DNA from 4 places in the Tatumella sp. JGM94 genome. Region 4 is predicted to be linked to each of the others. Evidence: predicted binding sites of a transcription regulator. Region 4 holds the regulator's gene; each other region holds the start of a gene.
What was found. The regulator PhoB, encoded in region 4, activates phosphate uptake and scavenging genes when phosphate is short. The targets are predictions, from matches to a motif close to CTGTCATAAAACTGNCNNAT.
Positions count from the first base shown of each region.

Region 1: glpT (glycerol-3-phosphate transporter) is a predicted target of PhoB. The motif match lies at 1,075-1,094, and genes of this name have one in related genera.
Region 2: opgB (phosphatidylglycerol--membrane-oligosaccharide glycerophosphotransferase) is a predicted target of PhoB. The motif match lies at 804-823, and genes of this name have one in related genera.
Region 3: pstS (phosphate ABC transporter substrate-binding protein PstS) is a predicted target of PhoB. The motif match lies at 979-998, and genes of this name have one in related genera.

Region 1 covers NZ_JAERJN010000026.1:19,890-22,098, reverse strand. Annotated here, with positions in the region: gene glpT (glycerol-3-phosphate transporter) at 1-945, opposite strand, end outside; gene metR (HTH-type transcriptional regulator MetR) at 1,239-2,171, opposite strand.
Region 2 covers NZ_JAERJN010000003.1:83,849-86,057, forward strand. Annotated here, with positions in the region: gene JK216_RS03260 (MFS transporter) at 1-384, opposite strand, end outside; gene opgB (phosphatidylglycerol--membrane-oligosaccharide glycerophosphotransferase) at 963-2,209, shown strand, end outside.
Region 3 covers NZ_JAERJN010000004.1:122,423-124,631, reverse strand. Annotated here, with positions in the region: gene gadC (glutamate:gamma-aminobutyrate antiporter) at 1-635, shown strand, start outside; gene pstS (phosphate ABC transporter substrate-binding protein PstS) at 1,104-2,147, shown strand.
Region 4 covers NZ_JAERJN010000005.1:44,274-46,482, forward strand. Annotated here, with positions in the region: gene sbcD (exonuclease subunit SbcD) at 1-153, opposite strand, end outside; gene phoB (phosphate response regulator transcription factor PhoB) at 425-1,114, shown strand; gene phoR (phosphate regulon sensor histidine kinase PhoR) at 1,129-2,209, shown strand, end outside.

The sequences.
Region 1 (2,209 bases), on a different contig from region 4:
TTTATCTGACATCCAGCCGCACAACAGCGTTCCCGGAATACCGGCATATTCATACAGGAAGTAGGCCCAGGATGATTTATCCAGTGAAAAATTTTTAACTTCTTTCAGGTAGGTCGGAGACCAGTCGAGAATACCGTAGCGCAGTAAATACACGAAGACATTGGCCAGCGCGATGTACCACAGTAATTTATTGGGCAGGATATATTGCGTAAAGATTTGCCGGGCGGTTAATTCAACTTCATGTTTCTCGTTATAGTCTGCGGGATAGTCATTTTTGTAGGCTTCTATCGGGGGTAATCCGCATGACTGCGGGGTATCACGCATTAATCCATAGGCCAGCAAGGCTACGCCGATAGCGGCAATCGCCGGCATATATAATGCGGCCTTCCAGTCATTAAACCAGGCCATCCCCAGCAGAAATAGCAGCGGAGGCAGGCCTCCGCCGACATTATGTGCACAGTTCCATACGGAGACAATGCCTCCCCTTTCTTTCTGTGACCACCAATGGACCATGGTCCGGCCGCAGGGAGGCCAGCCCATCCCCTGAAACCAGCCACAGATAAACAGCAGCACAAACATAATCATAATACCGGATGTCGCCAGCGGGACAAATCCCATAACCAGCATGACGACTGCTGCCATTATCAGTCCTGCGGGTAAAAATACACGCGGGTTCGACCGATCAGATACTGAACCCATAATGAATTTAGAAAACCCATAGGCAATCGAAATTCCGGATAAGGCAAAACCCAGATCGCCGCGGGAAAAACCCTGCTCGATCAGATAAGGCATAGCCAGGGTAAAGTTTTTACGAACCAGGTAATAAGCGGCGTAACCAAAGAAAATCCCGATAAAAATTTGCCAGCGCAGGCGACGATATAACGGATCGATGGCGGCCGGATCTGCCGGTGAAATATGGGGTGCGGGTTTAAACAGACTCAGCATTAACGTCCCTCCGGGAGAAAGCATTCCTTAAGTGTGGGCTGGCAATGGATAAGAATTTTCCGTCCTGCCAGCAGGATACCGGCCTCAGGGTAGCTTTCGTGACGGGAATTACCTTGACTGAGTACACAGATGTTACAAATTAATGACAATTTATAGGTGTTTATAAGATGTCAGGGAAACCTGAGTCTCGTATCCGCCACTTTTCATGTTGACCGGCAACCGAGTCGCTGGCCGGATCACTCGCGGTTGCATACGTCGTTTTCGCCGGCAGGGAAATATTTCGCCGGAGGGATTCAGAGTGCCGGATTTCTCTGACCTGCCGGCCGTGAAGCATCACGGACAAAAGGCAACTGTTCACAGGCGTGCTGCCGTGCAGAACGGATAAATGCCTCGGTCACTGGCTGACGTTGTTCACCGTCGCGTACCGCCGCATACAAACGGCTCCACAAACCTTCTCCGGGGGTTTTTGTGATAATCAGCTGCTGGCGTTCAAAACTTTCTACTACCCAGTGTGGTAACGCAGCAATACCCATTTTTGCAGCCACCATCTGAATCAGCAGCAAAGTATTATCAACACTTTTTAATGCCAGACTGATACCGGCAGGTTGCAGGAAATGTCGCCAGATATCCAGACGCTGACGCTGAACCGGATAAATCAGCAGAGTTTCGGTGCTAAGATCTTCAGGAGTAATAACGTCTTTTTTCGCCAGCGGATGGTCTGGTGCCATCACCAGCCGGACTTCAAAATCAAATAATGGTGAATAGTGCAATCCGCTGCGTGGCAGGATATCGGAGGTCAGTACAATATCCAGTTCGCCCTGTTGTAATGCGGGCTGCGGATCAAAGGTAACACCGGATTTGAAATCGACCGCGACCCGCGGCCAGTTGCTGCCAAAAATATCCAGTGCCGGAGTCAGCCATTGAATACAGCTATGACATTCAATCGCAATTCGTAGCGTCGTCTGTTGGGGCTCATGACAGGATTGCAGTGCCTGCTGGATCTGAGGCAGGACCTGATCTGCCAGTTGCAGCAGTGTTTCCCCCTGTGGTGTAAAACGTAAAGGCTGACTTTTCCGGACAAACAGCCGGAAACCGAGACGCTGCTCAAGGTCACTGAACTGATGAGAAAGAGCAGACTGGGTCTGATGTAAGTGTGCTGCGGCACCTGCCAGCGAGCCGGTTGTTCTGAGGGCCTGTAGGGTTTTCAGGTGCTTAATCTCGATCATGAGACGCCTTCATAGTGATGTTGAATTATTTGCGCTTG
Region 2 (2,209 bases), on a different contig from region 4:
AGCCCATAGACCGATGGTATGGTAGTCAGGGATCAGCCCAATCAGCGTCGTGGATAATCCCATCAGCACAATAGTTATCACCATCACATACTTACGGCCGCGCCTGTCACCGAGCCAGCCGAAAAACAGGGCACCAATCGGTCTGGCAATAAAGCCGACCGACCAGGTAGCAAAACTGGATAACAGTGCCAGCGCCGGGGTCACTTCCGGAAAGAAAACATCACCGAAAATAATCCCTGCGGCCAGCCCATATAAGGCAAAATCGGCGTATTCCATCGCGGTGCCAAGCCAGCAGGAAAAGGTGGCACGCCAGAAGTCCTGACGTTGTCCGGGGGTTTCAAACTCAGACTGAGGGTGGGTATTACCCGATTGAGGTTTTATCATGGAAAAATCACTTCCTGTAAGGGGTTTCAGGTACCGCCATTCCGTGGCGCTGAAAAGCAGGAGACACCTGCAGCAAAACAGCTGCATCTGGTGGCTGATGCATCAGAAGACATTCCCTGGTATTGGAATATTCACTTGTTAAATTTCGTCTTAACTGACTGATTTTTAATATTACAAGTGCAACTGAACTACCGGTAACAGCCGCTTCATGCAGGTATTCCCCCGCCGCAAAGTGTATCTACGCGCGTAGATAAAGCAATAAAAAAACCACATTACACAAATTGTGTTTTATAATGTCTGCCGGTAACCATAATTTACAATATACAAATTAATCAGTTAGTTACAGTCATCACTTCGCGGAAAAAGTTACCGGGCAATCATATTGTCACCGGTGATCGCATCAGAAACATATCGTAAAGATATGTCATGAATATGACAGTATTGCAGGTGATTGCACAGGGATTAACTGTCAGCTTCGCGAGCTGCTTCGCAAAATTAGCCGGTTAATACCACGGATACGGAAAACAGAGCCGTGCTGTTACGCCAGCAACTGATTTATTTTTCTGGAGAATACCCTGGTGTCAGTCATTGTCTCATGCGGGCTGTTTATCAGCTCGGTACTGTTATATGCACGTAAAGCCGGACGACATCGCCTGTGGCTTGTCATTATGCTGGCACTGCTGATCAGCTTTCTGTTGCTAAACGCAGTATTATTCGCCAGCGATTATTTCACCGGCAATGGCATTACTGACGCGGTGGTCTATACGCTGACCAGTAATCTGACCGGTGCCGGAACCGCAAAATATATGCTGCCCGCAGCCGGACTACTTACCCTGATGGTTGCATTTTTTGTCGCCCTCGGCTGGTTCCTGCGAAAAAAAGATCATCAGCACCATCTGGGCTGGACCCTTGCGGCCTGCCTGCTGGCGACCTTTTCGATTAAGACCAGCCCTGCCTACCATCAGGTAAAAGCACTGATATCTTCACATTCGGCACAGGACACCTCAGACTTTGATGATTATTTTAAAGTCCCTGCAGCGAAGATAGACAACCCCTCACTTAACCTGGTGTATATCTACGCCGAGAGTCTGGAGCGAACTTATTTCGATACACAGGCATTTCCCGGCCTGGCCCCCGACCTTGAACAACAAATGCATTCCGCGATTGATTTTACCCGTACCGAACAATTACCCGGCACCGATTACACTATTGCCGGGATGGTCGCTTCACAGTGCGGCATTCCGTTATTCGCGCCCTTTGAAGGGAATGCCGCCGCATCATTATCCAGTTTTTACCCTCAGAACCTTTGCCTCGGGGATATCCTGAAAAACTCAGGGTATCAGAACTGGTTTATCCAGGGGGCTGATCTGCGCTTTGGCGGAAAAGATGTTTTCCTGAAGTCTCATGGTTTCGATGCTCAGCACCTTCAGGGATCTGAAGAATTAGCCCCGCAGGTTGCCGACCCTCAGTACCGTAATAACTGGGGATTTTATGACGATACGGTGCTGGATAAAGTATTTGATAAATACCAGCAATTATCACAGCAAAAACAACCCTTTGCTTTATTCGCACTGACCGTAGATACCCATCATCCCGACGGTTTCATTTCTGCAACCTGCCGGAATAAAAGCTACTCTTACGAGGGGAAAAATAACCTTTCGTTCAGCGCCGTTGCCTGTTCTCAGGAACATATTGCCCGGCTTATTGACCGGATAAAAAGCTCTCCGTGGTTTAAAAATACGCTGATTGTGGTCGGTTCAGATCACCTGGCAATGAATAACACCGCGTACCGCTATCTGATCAAACATCCGCGTCACGATACCTT
Region 3 (2,209 bases), on a different contig from region 4:
TGGCTGAGATAGCAGCGTGGATTGTCGGACCTTCGCGCGGTATGCTGGTTACCGCCCAGCAGGGTATTCTGCCGGCACGCTTCGCGAAAATGAACAAAAACGGTGTTCCTGTGGCTCTGGTGATTTCTCAGTTGCTGATCACATCGGTTGCGTTAATTATTCTGACCAATACCGGTGGCGGGAATAATATGTCATTTTTAATTGCCCTGGCTTTAACGGTGGTGATTTACCTGTGCAGCTATTTCATGCTGTTTGCCGGGTATCTGGTGCTGGTGTGTAAGAAAGGTGACCTTAAACGTTCTTTTAATATTCCCGGAGGCCGGGGCGTGAAAATGGTGGTTGCCATTATCGGCTTCTGTACGTCTGCGATTGCGTTTATTGTCTCGTTCTTTCCGCCGTCTGGTCTGCCGGACAGCCACGACAATAGTATTTATGTAACCCTGCTGGTGGTCTGTTTTCTGGTTGTGCTGGCGTTGCCGTTCATTGTTTATGCGATGGGTAAAAAAGGTGCTCCCGGTTCGAATGTCAGGCTGGAGCCGGTTAAAGCGCATACGGCAGATAAAGGCCATTTCTTTATCCACCCGCGTGCCCGTTCACCTCATCATATTTTTGTCGATGATAAGAAGTTACATTAATCCGACCCCGGGTGATCAGGGTCTGTGACTGGTGCTGCGGCGGGGAAACGTGCTCCCCGCCGTACGGTATAACATCCGGCAGATGCAAAAAAGGCAGCCTTGCGGCTGCCTCTCCCGGCAATTCCTTTTGCAACCATTCGGCTGGAGTATTTACAATATCGCGAATAAAATACCTGATAGTTCATATCGTTATCGCTGTACTGACAGGAATGTTAACAACCGTGACCCCGGGTAAAGTGGCAAAAAATGCGGTTGTTGATCTGCGTGGAGGTGGTCTGCTGGCATTGTGAGCGGTGGTTTTATTACCGGTTTTTATCCGCGGGTCGGCCGGACAGGTCTGTGGCTGTCATAAAACTGTCATATTTCTTACATATTAATGTCACCAAACTGTCCTATTTTCCCTCGTGCAGCATGACAAACTCATTTAAAAATGGCACTGAGCCTGAGATTAACTCCCCCGGAGGGAATATGACACTGATGCGTAATACGGTAGCCCGCGTACTGGCAGCGACACTGTCTGTTGGTGCTGTTTCTGCTTTTGCAGCGACAAACTTAACCGGAGCTGGCGGCACCTTTCCTGCGCCGGTCTATGCCCGTTGGGCAGCAGATTACCAGAAGGTCGATGGCAGCCAGGTGAACTACCAGGGTATTGGTTCTTCCGGTGGCGTAAAACAGATCATTGCCAAAACCGTTGACTTTGGTGCGTCAGATGCGCCCCTGAGTGATGCAGATCTGCAGAAAAACGGTCTGTTCCAGTTTCCGACGGTGATTGGCGGCGTGGTACTGGCAGTGAACCTGCCTGGCGTCAAATCCGGTGAGCTGACGCTGGACGGTAAAACTGTCGGGGATATCTACCTCGGTAACATTAAAAAGTGGAATGACCCGGCTATCGAGAAACTGAACCCGGGCGTTAAGTTGCCGTCGACGGCGATTAATGTCGTACGCCGTGCTGATGGTTCAGGCACATCATTCGTATTTACCAGCTACCTGTCAAAGGTGAATGATGAGTGGAAGGAGAAAATTGGTAAAGGGAATACGGTCAACTGGCCAACCGGTCTGGGCGGGAAAGGTAACGATGGTGTTGCTGCCTTTGTTCAGCGTCTGCCGGGATCTATCGGCTATGTTGAGTATGCTTATGCCAAACAGAATAATCTGACCTATACCAAACTGGTCGATGCCAGCGGTAAAGCGATTCTGCCGTCCGAAAAAAGCTTCAGTAACTCTGCGAAAGGTGCCGACTGGCAGCAAACCTTTGCTCAGGACCTGACCTACCAGAAAGGGGATGATGCGTGGCCGATTTCATCCACCACTTTTATCCTGGTGTATAAAAAACAGGCGGATGCAGAAAAAGGTGCGGCAGTGCTGAAATTCTTCGACTGGGCGTATAACAACGGCGGAAAAACCGCAGAAAGTCTGGATTATGCTGCTCTGCCGGAATCGGTAGTGACACAAATTCGCAGTGCCTGGAAAGCGAATATCACAGACAATAACGGCAAAGCACTGTATCAATAGGGTTATACTCCGTTACATCATGTGAACCCCATGGGCGGCTGATGCCGCCCTGTTAATAGTGA
Region 4 (2,209 bases):
ATCGAAAATATCTCCGGCAACAATCAGTGCGTCCACCTGATGCTGAGTAATTTGCTGTAATAACCAGTCAAGAAAAGACTGATGCTCAAAAGCCCGGCTACGGGTATAAAAAAACTGGCCCAGATGCCAGTCAGAGGTATGGATAATCTTCATAATACTCCCGGTTTCACCCTGCTGACGGCAGTATACCCTGTTGTCAGTCGCGAGATAAAAAAAGCGTTACCCTGGCCAGTGGCCGGGCCGGAAACGGCAGATAACCAGGGTAATTGTATTATCTCGCTAAACTAATAAAGACAGTAATAGTTAATGTTTATTATCAGTCAGTCGGAAAATAAGCTGGCATTTATTCATAAAACTGTCATAAAACTGTCTCATAATGAGGCCGCAACTTCGGAAATGCCCGGAGATATCCGCTGGAGAAACAATGGCTAAACGCATTCTGGTCGTAGAAGATGAAGCTCCTATCCGCGAAATGTTATGTTTCGTGCTGGAGCAGAATGATTATCATCCTGTCGAAGCTGAAGATTATGACAGTGCAGTTAAAAAACTGATTGAACCCTGGCCGGATTTAATTCTGCTGGACTGGATGTTGCCGGGAGGCAGCGGAATTCAGCTTATCCGCTACCTGAAAAAAGAGGCCATGACCCGCGATATTCCGGTGGTAATGCTGACAGCGAAAGGAGAAGAGGAAGACCGGGTGCGCGGGCTGGATGCCGGCGCTGATGATTATATGACTAAGCCATTTTCCCCGAAAGAATTGATCGCCAGAATCAAAGCCGTTATCCGGCGTATTTCACCGATGGCCGATGATGAGTTAATTAATATCCGGGGGCTGACACTCGATCCGACATCTCACCGGGTTATGTCCGGCGAAACTCCGGTAGAAATGGGGCCGACGGAGTATAAATTACTGCACTTTTTTATGACCCATGCGGAACGGGTATATAGCAGGGAGCAGCTGCTTAACCATGTGTGGGGAACCAACGTGTATGTGGAAGACCGGACAGTTGATGTCCATATCCGGCGACTGCGTAAAGCCCTCGAAGTGACCGGCCATGAGCGTATGGTACAGACAGTCCGTGGGACAGGATACCGGTTCTCTGCCCGTTACTGAATGGAGTGTGACTCGTGCTGGACAAACTTTCGTGGCGCACTCTGATCCTTGAGTTTTTGCTGGCCTGTGTGGCGGGTGCAGTTGCCGGCCTGCTGACAGGGCAACTGGCCTGGGGCCTGCTACTGGCGGTGGTAATATTACTTTTCTGGCATTTTTTCCAGCTGATGCGGCTGTCTCACTGGCTGTGGGTTGACAGAACCCTGACTCCGCCGACCGGGAAAGGCAGCTGGGAACCATTGTTCCATGGCCTTTATCTGATGCAGGCGCGTAACCGGCGGCGGCGCAGTGAACTGAGAAATCTGATCAAACGTTTTCGCAGTGGTGCTGAATCTCTGCCAGATGCACTGGTGATGACCACCGAAGAGGGTAATATTTTCTGGTGTAACGGGCTGGCGCAGCAACATCTCGGCCTGCGCTGGCCGGAAGACAATGGCCAGAACATTCTTAACCTGTTGCGTTACCCTGAATTTTCGCGTTATCTGCAGACCAAAGCCTTTGATATGCCCTTCACCCAGCAGCTGAACAACGGTCACCATATGGAGTTCAGAATTATGCCTTATAGTGAAGGACAGTGGCTGATCAGTGCCCGCGATATGACCCAGATGCGTCAGCTGGAGAATATGCGGCGTCACTTTTTTGCTAATGTCAGCCACGAGCTGCGTACCCCGCTGACGGTCATCCAGGGCTATCTGGAAATGATGGAAGATAAGCAACTGAACGAACAGATGTACCATAAAGCAGTCGTTACTATGCAGGAACAGTCACGGCGTATGGAAGGCCTGGTCAGGCAGTTAATGACCCTGACAAAAATAGAAGCAGCGCCGGTACTGAATATGAAAGAGGTGATTGATGTCCCTGCCATGTTGCATATGCTGCAGCAGGAAGCGGAGACACTGAGTCATGGCCGGCAGCGGGTACATTTTTCTATTGATGAAAGCCTGAAAGTATTTGGCAATGATGAACAGCTGCGCAGCGCCATATCGAATCTGATCTATAACGCTATCAGCCATACTCCCGAAAATACCGGTATTGAAATTATCTGGAAGCGCAGTACCGGCGGGGCGGTTTTTTCCGTCTCCGATAATGGTCCGGGCA